Regions from separate parts of the Shewanella inventionis genome, predicted to be linked through region 3. Evidence: predicted binding sites of a transcription regulator. Region 3 holds the regulator's gene; each other region holds the start of a gene.

Region 1 (4,219 bases), 1.5 Mb from region 3:
TCTCGCTATATGCTTGACGTTGCAATATGTTTGAGAATTCTTCCATAAAGTTGGCATATGAATTCTCAAGCTTTTCTACATGAGTCGAGAATCTGTTGTAACCAATAACAGCAGGAATTGCTGCAAATAAGCCCATTGCCGTTGCAATAAGTGCTTCAGCAATACCTGGAGCAACCATTGCTAGCGTCGCATTTTCAACCGCACCCAATGCGATAAATGAGTTCATGATCCCCCAAACAGTTCCAAACAAACCGATATATGGGCTGGTTGAACCTATGGTTGCAAGTAAAGGCAAATTATTCTCTAGCTTTTCCATTTCTCGAGATAAACTCACACGCATCGCACGAGATGTACCATCCATCACGGCTTCAGGCGATTTACTGTTCACTTTACTCAAACGGGTATATTCTTTAAAGCCCGCAACAAACATGGCCTCTAAACCAGCGATTGAACTGCCTCGAGCAATGAGTTCTTTGTATAGTCGGTTTAAATCAACACCAGACCAAAATGTATCCTCAAAACGAAGTGCTTTTACTCTGGCTGAACTTAATAATTTATTACGTTGGATGATCACTGCCCAAGAGACAATCGATAATGCCAATAAGGTCAACATGACCAATTTTACCAACACACTGGCTTCTAAAAACAAGCCAATAAATGAAATTTCAGCGTGCACTGTCAAACTCCTGAACCATATTTAGGGGAATAGCGCGGGGACGCATACGTGACAAAGATATACACGCGACAACCACTGTCGCTTCACAATAGCAATCACCTTGATGATCTACTAAGCGTTGGTGAAACACCAATGACGCTTTCTTTAATTCTACGACCTTGGATTCAACCAATAGGTCCTGTTCAAATTTTGCTGCTTTTTGAAAATCGATTTCTGCATGCTTAACAACAAAAGCAATATCTTCTGCCAGCAATTGTGCTTGGCGAATACCCATCGCTTTTAACCATTGTGTTCGAGCCCGCTCAAAAAAATTAAGGTAGTTTGAATGATACACAACCCCACCGGCGTCGGTATCTTCATAATAAATTGATATAGGCCAAACAAACATAATCAGAACATCAATTCTTAGAAGGCAAAAGTTGGCTTACTATACCGAGTAGCAACACACTTGTGAATAATCTCAGGGGCTAAAAACAGACTTTATTTTGCTCAAAATACGCTAAAACACGCGAATTTGCTCAGAAACTGTAACAGATGAAGCTTTCTTAATGTTTCCGCTCAAAACGTTAACAAACTTTTAAACAAAAAAGCGTAATTAAACCATAGGTTATACAATAAAATTTTCCCAGAATGTAAACCCAAATAAACACTACATCTCCAAAACAAGCCGTTCGTGTTAAACGCATTTGGCACAGGCAGTTCAACAGATATTTTATGCACTTGATCTTATTTTATGCCCCAAGGTTTAATGATTAAATCTTTAGGTTGGAGTTATGCCATAGTGAAACCCTACTTTTATTAATTTAACCTTAAAACCACATGTTCATAACCTCGAGATAATCCCCTGCTTAACAATAGTAGAGAATGAAGCCCAAAAGGTATTTCTTGGGCATGTTGCCCAACAATTAAGTTATTTTACATCCCAAAAAATCGCTAAAAAAATCGACTATAGCTAAGTTGTTAAATATTATCGACGTGGTTATTTTGCTAATCCGATTAGTTATGCAAAATATATGCATAATAACCTGTAAAAGCGCTGTAATAGCTTATAAAGCCTTTTTTGTGTAAATATAAACAGCCTTAATCATTAGTTTTATTAATGCAAAACAGTAATTTTTCTAGTTTGTCGAATTAGTGCATTCATTCTACTATAGCCTTGTTTTCACGATGCATCCGATTCAGATGTTGAAAACAAAGAACGTCAAACTGATGTAGCCCAATACCTCAGTTTACCCTAGTTCTTATGCTTGACTTCCTTCCTTAAATTTGTTGATTGCAAATTGTTTAACCCACTTGGATTGAGTGGGTTTTTTTTTATCTTTTTTTCGCCCATCACAATTCAATACTCAAGCAGCAAGCAAAATAAAACCCAAGCAGTAAACTACTCGGGTTTGTGTATATCACGTTATCATTGCGCTATATTGGTTTCGTTATCTTAATGACCACACGACGGTTGATTTGCCTTTCTTGTTCAAGATCATTTGCCGCAACGTGCCGCTTCTCACCATGACCTTCTGTACGAATACGATCTTGAGGAATGCCGCTGGCAATAAGAATATCTTTAACTGAGTCGGCACGTTTGTCTGATACTCTTTGATTGACAGAGCGCCCTCCATAACTGTCAGTATAGGCGTCAATAAGAACAAGCTCGACTTCAGGATCAAATGACAAGTAACGTTGTACTTTTTGTAGCTGCATTTTGGAAAAACGGGTTAACTCCACCCCGCCCTCTTGGTAATTTAAAACGGTAAATGCAATGTCATCAAAACTGTAAGGTAATAAGTTCGCTAAACAAGAACGAAACTCACGGTATTTACCACCAAAATTTGCCGATGACAATCCAACCGCTATTTTAGCATTAGGATTATACCAATCGGCATAGTAAAAAGTCGGTTCCATGCCTTGGCTTAACTCATCTAACATCGACCATGCTGCTTTTTTTGGTACTTCACCATTAAATTGTTTTTGGTAGGTTAACTGGGTAATTTTCCGTGAGTTATGGCCTGGACGCCAACTCGGTGCACGGCTAATTAGCGTGGCATTGGTGACAGAATCTGGCTTTGACCACATGTCTAAGGTAAATTGTAAATTGAGTTCCTTGCCTGCGATACTAGTGAAAATAGCTCGACCATAATCAGGAATGTCATGCTCTAAGCGGCATTCTATAGGATTATTTTCGCCTACACGCCATGCTGAGTTTTCAAGAGACGCCACATAATGTCTCAAATCGGCATGAGCCGTTGAGCAAAGACACAAACTTGTGAGTACCATCAGTTTTCGCCACATAAAAACACCCTTTATACCGGTTACATAGTAGCTATCGGCCTTTTACAGGGTTTCTTTAGCAAGCAATCATGTTTAATCGTTGATAAAAACCACAATCAAACATGACAGTGAGCGTCAGTTTGCGCATAATACTCGGCTTAATATCATTTACTCTGAAAGTGATATCAATTGAGGAAAAAGAAGGTAATGACAGATATTTGTGACGCTAACAAGTTTAAACACCGCTTTCGTGGTTATTTTCCAGTGGTTATAGACGTTGAGACAGCAGGTTTCAACGCAAAAACAGACGCGTTACTTGAAATTGCTGTCAGCTTGCTAAAAATGAACAGTGACGGAGTCATTGAGCTCGATAAAACCTTACATTTTCATATTGAGCCTTTTGAGGGGGCCAATTTGGAACCCGAAGCATTAGCATTTAATGGCATCGATCCTACAAACCCGCTTAGGGGGGCTGTAGATGAAAAAGTCGCATTTTTAGAAATCTTTAAAGAAGTCAAAAAAGCGCAAAAGGCCGCGGATTGTCATCGTTGTATTATTGTGGCTCACAACGCCGCATTTGATTTGGGTTTTGTGAATCAAGCTATTGAGCGTAATAGTTTAAAGCGCTCGCCATTTCATCCTTTTGCAAGTTTTGACACTGCAACGTTAGCAGGATTAGCAATTGGCCATACTGTATTAGCCAAAGCGTGTAAAATGGCAGGTATTGAATTTGACAATAAAGAAGCACATTCAGCGCTCTATGATACTGAGCGGACTGCTGAATTGTTTTGCTATATTGTTAATCGTTGGAAAGCCCTTGGTGGGTGGCCTCTTGTCACTGCTGATGATGAAGATGCCAATATAGAGTAACTACAGCAAGCTATTTTTAATATTCTGCCTGTATGTATAAGATAAACTACGTAACAATTCACGCCCAATAAAAAAGCTGCCGCAGCAGCTTTTTTATTCATTCAAACTCTTAGCATTAAAGCTTAGCAGAGTTATCTTTTAAGTATGCAGCCACACCTTCAGTGCTAGCTGTCATGCCTTTTTCGCCTTTTGACCAGCCCGCTGGACAAACTTCACCGTGTTCTTCATGGAATTGAAGTGCGTCGATCATACGGATCATTTCATCAACGTTACGGCCTAATGGTAAATCGTTAACCACTTGGTGACGTACTTGGCCTTCTTTATCTACTAAGAAAGAACCACGGAAAGCAACGCCGGCTTCTGGGTGCTCAACATCGTATGCTTTACAAATTTCGTGCTTAACGTCAG
Region 2 (4,219 bases), 2.4 Mb from region 3:
CTAAGATTTAAATTCTTATTATCAGCAATATGAGTAAGGTAACATACTTGCTATACTGGTATATGTTTAGCTAATTTATACCAATCAGCACAAGAATGTGTTCATTCTTACTGGTTAACATCGCTTATTACTTCGTTAGAAATGTTGAAGGTAGAACACTCGCTCGCTGCGATTTCTGGCTTATTTTAAGCGATTTTTTACGTAAGCTATGATCACTTATTTATCCTGATTGGTATTACTCGTCGCTGCAGTGATTAATTTAAGGTACAAAACGATGTATGGAGGTGACTTGTGCATAATATTGCGTTGATTGCGGCGCTTGAAGGCACCCGGCATCAGGTAACAACTGATTGGTTTGCGATTATGGCAATGCTAAAAACGCGAAATATGTCAGACGATGCGATTGAGCTTGTTTACAATGATTTGTGTGCTGGAGTTAGAGTAACGACTCGTGGTTTGACTTTAGCGAAGGCTATTGATAAGCAGCAAAATGAAAGTGTTGTTAAGTAACAACGCAGATGTTAAGTGGTGTTTTTTGTTTTACGCGTCTCAATCGAGACTCGTCCTTTGTAATTCAAGCAAAGCATTTGATTTTTTGAGACAGCTATCGCTCTGATGAGCCTTGTTTTTCGGTATTAATAGCAATATCACCACTACCTATTTTGGTGTATTAGGCTGTAGGGTTATCATGGTGCAATGAAATAAATCGATGAAATAGGTTCAAAGTTAATTACGAGGGAACAATACGCAAAAACACGCAAAAACGGTTGGCGTTGATAACGAGAAAATTATTTTTTTCGCCAACCAATACACACCATTTTAATCAAAGATCTTGGTGAGTTATCAGGGATTAAGCGTTTAATTTTACCGTGTTCAAAACACACTAACTCGCCTTCGATCTCAATCATGCGATCGCAATTTTTACAACTCACGCTGAGACTTTTTTCATTCACAGGTATATTTTCTGATGTAACTTTTAACATATGATCCTTGGCTTGCAAATGTCCCTAAATCACATTGGTTAGAATTAATGTGATCAACATCAACAATCATTCTACACCTTATTGTTATTTTCGGCAAAGTGAACCTGCAGCAAAACATTAGATTAGCACTACCTAATTAGTATAACTCCTTGTTAATTTATTGCATATGGCGATAGTGTTTATCAAGTGTGACGGCCACCCCCGTGGTTTGAACTATTCGTGCATGATGCCGGGTTAAGTGTCTGGGATCTGTCACCCCACAAGAGTGGGCTATCATGGTTAAATCATAATGAAGAAAATGATTGTAGTTAGCAACGCGTGTTGATTTATCTTTAGGATCTAATCCTTGTTGTAAACGGGTATTATGGGTTGTGATCCCTGTTGGGCAGGTGTCTTTATTGCACTGCAATGATTGAATACAGCCTAACGCAAACATATTGCCCCTAGCTGATGCAATAAAATCAGCTCCCGTTGCCAACGCCCATGCAACGTAAGAGGGCATGACTAATTTACCCGTTGCGATTATTTTGATCCGCTGTTTTAAACCGCGTTCATTTAATAAATCAACCAACAATGGCAAGCTTTGTTTTAACGGTAGCCCAACATTATCCATCAAGGCTTGTGGCGCCGCGCCTGTACCACCATCTGAACTGTCCAGCGTAAAAAAGTCGGGGGCAGACTCAACACCACGACGTTCAATTTCATCACACAATTCATTTACCCAAGCTATATCCCCCAATACTGCTTTGATGCCTGTCGGTTTACCTGTGGTGTCACGGACTTGATTTATCATGTCGATAATATCGGCTACGCAATTCAACTCCAGATGACCATTTGGGCTAATCGAATCTTGTCCGACAGGGATCCCCCTGATGGCGGCAATTTCTTCGGTGACTTTTACAGAGGGCAAAATGCCTCCTTTACCCGGTTTTGCACCCTGGCTTAATTTGATTTCAAACATTTTGACTTCAGGATGAGCTGCGATGTCAGCTAATTTTTGTGGGTCTAAATGGCCTTGATCATCGCGTACGCCATATTTTGCGGTACCGATTTGAAAAACTAAATCACAGTGACCTTTTAAGTGGTAAGGGCTTAATCCACCTTCTCCTGTGTTTAGCCAACAACCGGCTTGAGCCGCGCCATGAGAGAGGGCTGTCACCGCCGGGCGTGATAATGCCCCAAAGCTCATGGCTGAAATATGGCAAATTTTGTCTGTGATGTAGGGGTGTTTGCAATCAGGTCCAATGGTAACGGCCACGGTTTTATGTTTGTCATGATCACTAATGGGGAAGGCGGAGTTCATAAACATAACCGTGCCAGGTTTATCTAAGGCCTGAGTTGAGCCAAAAGCGATGGTACGATCAACATTTTTGGCGGCACGATAAACCCAGCTGCGTTCAGCACGATTAAATGGCAGCTCTTCACGGTCATGTGAGAAAAAGTATTGCCTAAAAAACTCACCTTGTTTTTCGAACAAATAACGAAAGCGACCAACAACGGGGTAGTTATGCCTGATTGCCTGCTTTGTTTGTATTTTATCGGCGATATACATGTAAACCACGGCAATAAGTAACACCCAAAACAACACTAAAAACAGTGCTGAAAAAATGTCTATTCCCCACATAAACCAATGTTGTTGCGCCATGCTGTAGTCCTTTAATTAAGGTATGCTGATTAACATATTAGCAGAGATAAATTTGGGCAAGTTAAATTGATGATATTAATCAGTAGACTAAATTTATCTTAGGAAAACTGGCCGAAGCACTTTAGAAATTGCTCTTTTGGTCGATAATTAAGCTACCGGTTATTTTAAATGAGCTAAGGCTATGGACATTAAGACTACGAATAACACGAGTATGAATACATCAAGTAGTACTCAAAACATCAGTAATCAACAAGCGGTAAAAAACACTTCAGTTGAGCCCAAATTGACTAACAGCCAGATTAGCCGCCAAATGATGAATAACAGCATTTTAGCTGCACAAGAAGAAGTGAGCATTGCCGCAGGAGATAAATCGATGGCACTGCTTTATCGTGCTGCTATTGAAGCGATAAATGAAGAGCTTGCGCCTACTATGGGTGAAAATGCAGTACAAAAAAATGCAGAGGAAGGCATTGATTACTCACCAGAAGCTACTGCTGATCGTATCGTGAGTTTTGCGACACAGTTTTTTTCGACTCATCAGCAACAAAACCAATCAATGGGGTTTGATGAGCAGGTGAACTCCTTTATGGTGAAAATTGGCGATGCTATTGATCAAGGCTTTAAAGAAGCCAGTGATATTTTGTCAGGTTTAAAGGTTTTAGAAGGTGATATTGCCGCTGGTGTTGACCAAACCTATGAATTAATTCAGCAAAAACTAGCTCAGTTTGCGCAAGACAGACTAGATGCTAATACAGAAACCCAAGAGGCTTAATTTTACGCTGTGGTATTACGCCTTCATTGAGAAGTTGCGATAAATATCATAAATAAACTTAGACTGTTAATTAAGCAAATATCTGTATAGATTGGTATTGTTATTTATCGCCAAATCTAGAAGGATACTCGCCATGTGGATTAACGGTACTGTATTAAAACGAATTGACTGGAACAACAAATTGTTTTCTTTGCGTATTAAAGCCGATATCGAGCCATTTACCGCAGGACAATTTATTAAGTTAAGCCAGATGCGTGATGGTAAGCGAGTTGCTCGTGCTTATTCGTTAGTTAATCCACCCGGTAGTGATTATGTTGAAGTGCTCGCGGTTGCAGTTGAAGATGGCCAGCTATCGCCTGATCTACAGAGCCTTATTCCAGGTGATACTATCGAAATAACCCCAAAAGCTTCTGGGTTTATGACCTTAGATGAAATTCCTCATGGCGCATTGCAAGGTAAACATTTGTGGTTTTTGTCGACAGGAACGGCTGTTGGACCATTTATTTCAATGTTAGCTACAAGTGAACCTTGGGAGCGTTTTGAGAAAGTGGTGCTTGTTTATGGGGTCCGCTTGGCAGAGGATTTAGCGTATCTTGATACCATAAAACACTTGCAAACATCCTATCCTCAGCAGTTTGTCTTTGTTCCTATTGTCACTCGCGAAGCATTTCCTGACGCCTTATCTTGTCGGATCCCAGACGGATTAAGCCACGGCCTGATTGAACAAAAAGCAGGCTTGGAGATTAGCGTAGATCACTCACAAGTAATGATTTGTGGCAATCCGGGTATGATTAGTGATGCTCAAGCGGTGTTAATTGA
Region 3 (4,219 bases):
AAACGGATGATTGTCCAGGAGATCTCTGGGCCTGAACTGGAAATTCCTGTCATAACATTGGCGCCTGAGTTGGAACAGATGTTGCATAAGTCTATGCAGGCGACAGGCGGAGAAGGGCCAAACATTGAACCAGGCCTTGCAGAACGCATGCAGCAGTCACTTTTAGACGCTGCACAGAAACAAGAAATGGTAGGACAACCAGCCATATTATTGACATCTGGTATGCTAAGATCCACTTTGTCACGATTTGTTAAATACACTATTCCAAATTTACGGGTGATTTCTTACCAAGAAATACCTGATGAGAAGCAAATTAGAATTGTTTCTGCAGTCGGCCAATAGTGATAACGTCAGTTTAAAGAGGTGCGTACGTGAAAATTAAACGATTTTTTGCCAAAGATATGCGTGCAGCATTAGCACAAGTCAAAGACACTCTAGGGTCTGACGCTGTCATTATGTCGAATAAAAAAGTGACTGGCGGCATCGAAATCGTTGCCGCAGTTGATTATGACGAGCCAAAAGCCGCAATTGCTTCACAAGCGCCAACAAACAGTTTTATGGATGTAAGCGAAGACAAAGTATCGCTAGGGGCTAAACCTGCTGTCAAAGCACATTCAAAAGTCAGCCCGCCTCCAGCTGCAGACTCATTACAAGCCTTGCTTGAAAAACAACATAACCGCATGACTCAGCAAATGACAGCAACTCGTCATGATGAGCCAGAACTTCCTGAATGGGCGCGCCAATTACAAGGTGCGAAAACGCCTAAGCCAACGCAAAGTGCTCCAACTGCAAATCATGTTGATAAGTCAAATAAAACGAATAAAAATCAATCAGCTGAGCTGGATTTACTGCGTGAAGAAATGGCATCGTTGAGAAGCCTACTAACACATCAAGTCTCGTCATTAATGAAGGATCACAAAAAACGTTCAGATCCTGTCGGAGCTATGTTAGAAAGTAAATTACTGGCGGCTGAGTTTTCTCCTGCAGTTGCTGCTAAACTAGCAGGGTTAAGCCAACATTATACGCCAGCAGATTTAGTAAGAGCCTTACCGCAAAGTTTAGCTAACCTACTAGATAACCAAGGTGATGATATTGTTAAACGGGGTGGTGTGGTTGCTTTTGTTGGTCCAACGGGTGTGGGTAAAACCACTTCGCTAGCCAAAATTGCCGCGCGTTTTGCCGCACACCATGGCCCAGAGCAAGTGGCATTAATCACGACCGATCATTATCGTATTGGGGCATATGAGCAGTTAGCAACATATGGTAAAATTATGGGCTGCCCTGTTAAGCAAGCACATGATTTAAGTGAATTAGAACAAATTTTGTATCAATTTAGAAATCGCAAGCTAGTGTTAATTGATACTGCTGGTATGGGACAACGTGACATGCGTCTATATCAACAACTTGATAATTTGACAGCAAATAGTAGGATCCCTATCCGCAGTTACTTAGTGATGTCTGCCACTGGCCAACGTCGCGTTCTGCAAGATGCGGTTGAACACTTTAAACGTATTCCATTATCGGGCGCAATTTTGACCAAATTAGATGAATCAGTATCAATTGCAGGTGCATTGAGCGTATTGATTCAAAATGAGTTACCATTGAGTTATGTGACCGACGGTCAACGTGTGCCAGAAGACATGAAAGTGGCTGATACATTAGCATTAGCCAAACAAGCGCTAGCAGCATTAAACGAAACAGAACAACCAACGTCACAAGACACGGCATGGTCAAATGACACTGCCTATGCATTTGAGTAAAGATATGACTCGGGATCAAGCAAGTGGTTTACGTATGATGAATCAACCAAATAACGATAAAGTTAAAGTAATTGCCGTATCCGGTGGTAAAGGCGGGGTAGGTAAAACCAGTGTGTCCATTAATACCGCAGTTGCATTGGCCGAAAAAGGCAAACGTGTACTTGTGCTTGATGCTGACTTAGGTTTAGCCAACGTTGATGTGATGCTAGGGATCCGTGCTGAGAAAAATTTATCTCATGTATTGTCTGGTGATGCTGAACTCGATGATATTATTGTTCGAGGACCTAAAGGCATTGGTATTGTGCCCGCGACGTCAGGCACTCAAGCCATGGTTGAGTTGACTCAGGCACAACATGCGGGCTTAATACGTGCATTTAGTGAAATGCGCACTCAGTTTGACATATTAATTGTTGATACTGCAGCGGGTATTTCTGATATGGTGCTGAGCTTCTCTCGTGCCTCACAAGATGTATTAATCGTTGTGTGTGATGAACCTACATCGATAACCGATGCGTATGCATTGATTAAAATTTTAAGTCGTGAGCACGGTGTGTTCCACTTCAAAATTGTGGCAAATATGGTGCGCAGTTTACGCGAAGGCATGGAATTATTTGCTAAACTCAGTAAAGTGACGGATAGATTTTTAGATGTGGCGTTAGAGCTTGTTGCTACCGTTCCTTTTGATGAAAATTTACGCAAAGCTATTCGTAAGCAAAAATTAGTTGTTGAAGCTTTCCCTAAGTCACCTTCAGCGATTGCTTATCATGGATTGGCCAATAAAATTATGACTTGGCCTGTACCACAGCAACCCGGTGGACATTTAGAGTTTTTTGTTGAACGTTTAGTGCAACGTAAGCCCGTTGAAGAGGGGAGAGCGAGTGAATAAAGCCGCAGCGTATACTCAGTTCGATAATAAAACATCGATTGTTGAACAGTATGCACCGTTGGTGAAAAGAATTGCTCATCACATGTTGGCAAGGCTGCCCGCATCAGTGCAACTGGATGATTTATTACAAGCAGGTATGATGGGGCTTCTTGAAGCGTCATCAAAATTTGATGGCAGCAAAGGGGCTAAATTTGAAACCTTTGCTGGCATTCGTATTCGTGGCGCAATGATAGATGAAATTCGCCGCGGTGACTGGGTTCCACGCTCAGTTCATCGTAATAATCGCCGTGTAGCCCAAGTTATTGACGAACTAGAACAACTGCTAGGGCGCGATGCACGAGACACAGAAATTGCTGAAAAACTTGATATGTCTCTCGATGAGTACCATCATATCTTAAATGATGTTTCTGTCGGTAAAATCATAGGCATAGAAGATCTTGGTGTTTCTCAGGATGTGTTAACCACAAACGACGAATCCCCAGATGAAGCATTTGATTCTCTTGCTGAGACTCAATTCCAATCTGCACTGGTTGAAGCAATCAAAACCTTGCCAGAAAGAGATGCTTTAGTGCTGTCGTTATATTATGACGAAGCGCTAAACTTAAAAGAAATTGGTGCCATCCTTGAGGTAAGCGAGTCACGAGTGAGCCAGATATTAAGTCAGGCCATGCTCAGACTAAAAGCCAAGCTCAAGCATTGGACACAAGAATAATAACTAATTATAGAGCAAACGAGTGTCAGCTCACCGGAGGAAACCTTGGACAAGAATATGAAGATTCTTATTGTTGACGATTTTTCAACAATGAGACGTATCATTAAGAACTTGTTGCGAGACTTGGGATTTAATAATACCCAAGAAGCAGATGATGGCTCAACAGCCCTACCTATGTTACAAAAAGGTGACTTTGACTTTGTTGTAACCGACTGGAACATGCCTGGAATGCAGGGTATTGATTTACTCAAAGCTATCCGTGCAGATGATTCACTTAAACACCTACCTGTTTTGATGGTGACCGCTGAAGCTAAGCGCGAACAAATCATTGCGGCAGCCCAAGCCGGTGTGAATGGATATGTTGTAAAACCTTTTACCGCCGCCACGTTAAAAGAAAAGTTAGATAAAATCTTTGAACGTCTCGGATAAGCAAGGATAAGTCATGCAGGCATCATTATCGGGGTTAATCACTCTCGAACAGGCCCAGCAACTTGTTGAACTGCTATCGGCGGGAGAGCAAGATAAAGCTGACGACATAATTAGAGAGCTCGCTTCTCCACTACAACGCGAGTTGTTTGAAGAAGTGGGTAAGCTCACTCGCCAATTACACAGCGCCCTCAAAGATTTTCAAATCGATAATCGTTTATCTGAATTAGCCAACACCGAAATTCCGGACGCTAAAGAAAGATTGAACTACGTCATTGATATGACCGAGCAAGCTGCTAATAAAACCATGGATGCGGTTGAAGAATGTTTGCCTTTGGCCGATACCATTATAAGCAATATTCAGTCTGTAACACCGATGTGGGACAAATTGATGCGTCGTGATATTGAGCTTGGTGAATTTAAGTCACTTTGCCA

What was found. Region 3 encodes FliA, which starts transcription of late flagellar genes. Its sites were predicted from a motif close to CTAAAGNTNNNNNNNNNNNNGCCGATA; they were not measured.
Region 1: the regulator FliA is predicted to act here: its motif matches at 2,995-3,021, upstream of K8B83_RS15655 (flagellar protein MotY).
Region 2: the regulator FliA is predicted to act here: its motif matches at 2,748-2,774, upstream of K8B83_RS19810 (DUF5610 domain-containing protein).

The regions. Positions count from the first base shown of each region.
Region 1 is NZ_CP082926.1:3,503,394-3,507,612, forward strand. Features, by position in the region: gene tolQ (protein TolQ) at 1-676, opposite strand, end outside; gene ybgC (tol-pal system-associated acyl-CoA thioesterase) at 666-1,067, opposite strand; gene K8B83_RS15655 (flagellar protein MotY) at 2,093-2,962, opposite strand; gene rnt (ribonuclease T) at 3,149-3,811, shown strand; gene K8B83_RS15665 (peroxiredoxin) at 3,927-4,219, opposite strand, start outside.
Region 2 is NZ_CP082926.1:4,412,503-4,416,721, reverse strand. Features, by position in the region: gene K8B83_RS19820 (hypothetical protein) at 292-510, shown strand; gene K8B83_RS19815 (FMN-binding glutamate synthase family protein) at 1,141-2,628, opposite strand; gene K8B83_RS19810 (DUF5610 domain-containing protein) at 2,810-3,400, shown strand; gene K8B83_RS19805 (ferredoxin--NADP reductase) at 3,534-4,219, shown strand, end outside.
Region 3 is NZ_CP082926.1:2,035,527-2,039,745, forward strand. Features, by position in the region: gene flhA (flagellar biosynthesis protein FlhA) at 1-342, shown strand, start outside; gene flhF (flagellar biosynthesis protein FlhF) at 372-1,760, shown strand; gene K8B83_RS09215 (MinD/ParA family protein) at 1,765-2,646, shown strand; gene K8B83_RS09220 (RNA polymerase sigma factor FliA) at 2,639-3,358, shown strand; gene cheY (chemotaxis response regulator CheY) at 3,404-3,787, shown strand; gene K8B83_RS09230 (protein phosphatase CheZ) at 3,801-4,219, shown strand, end outside.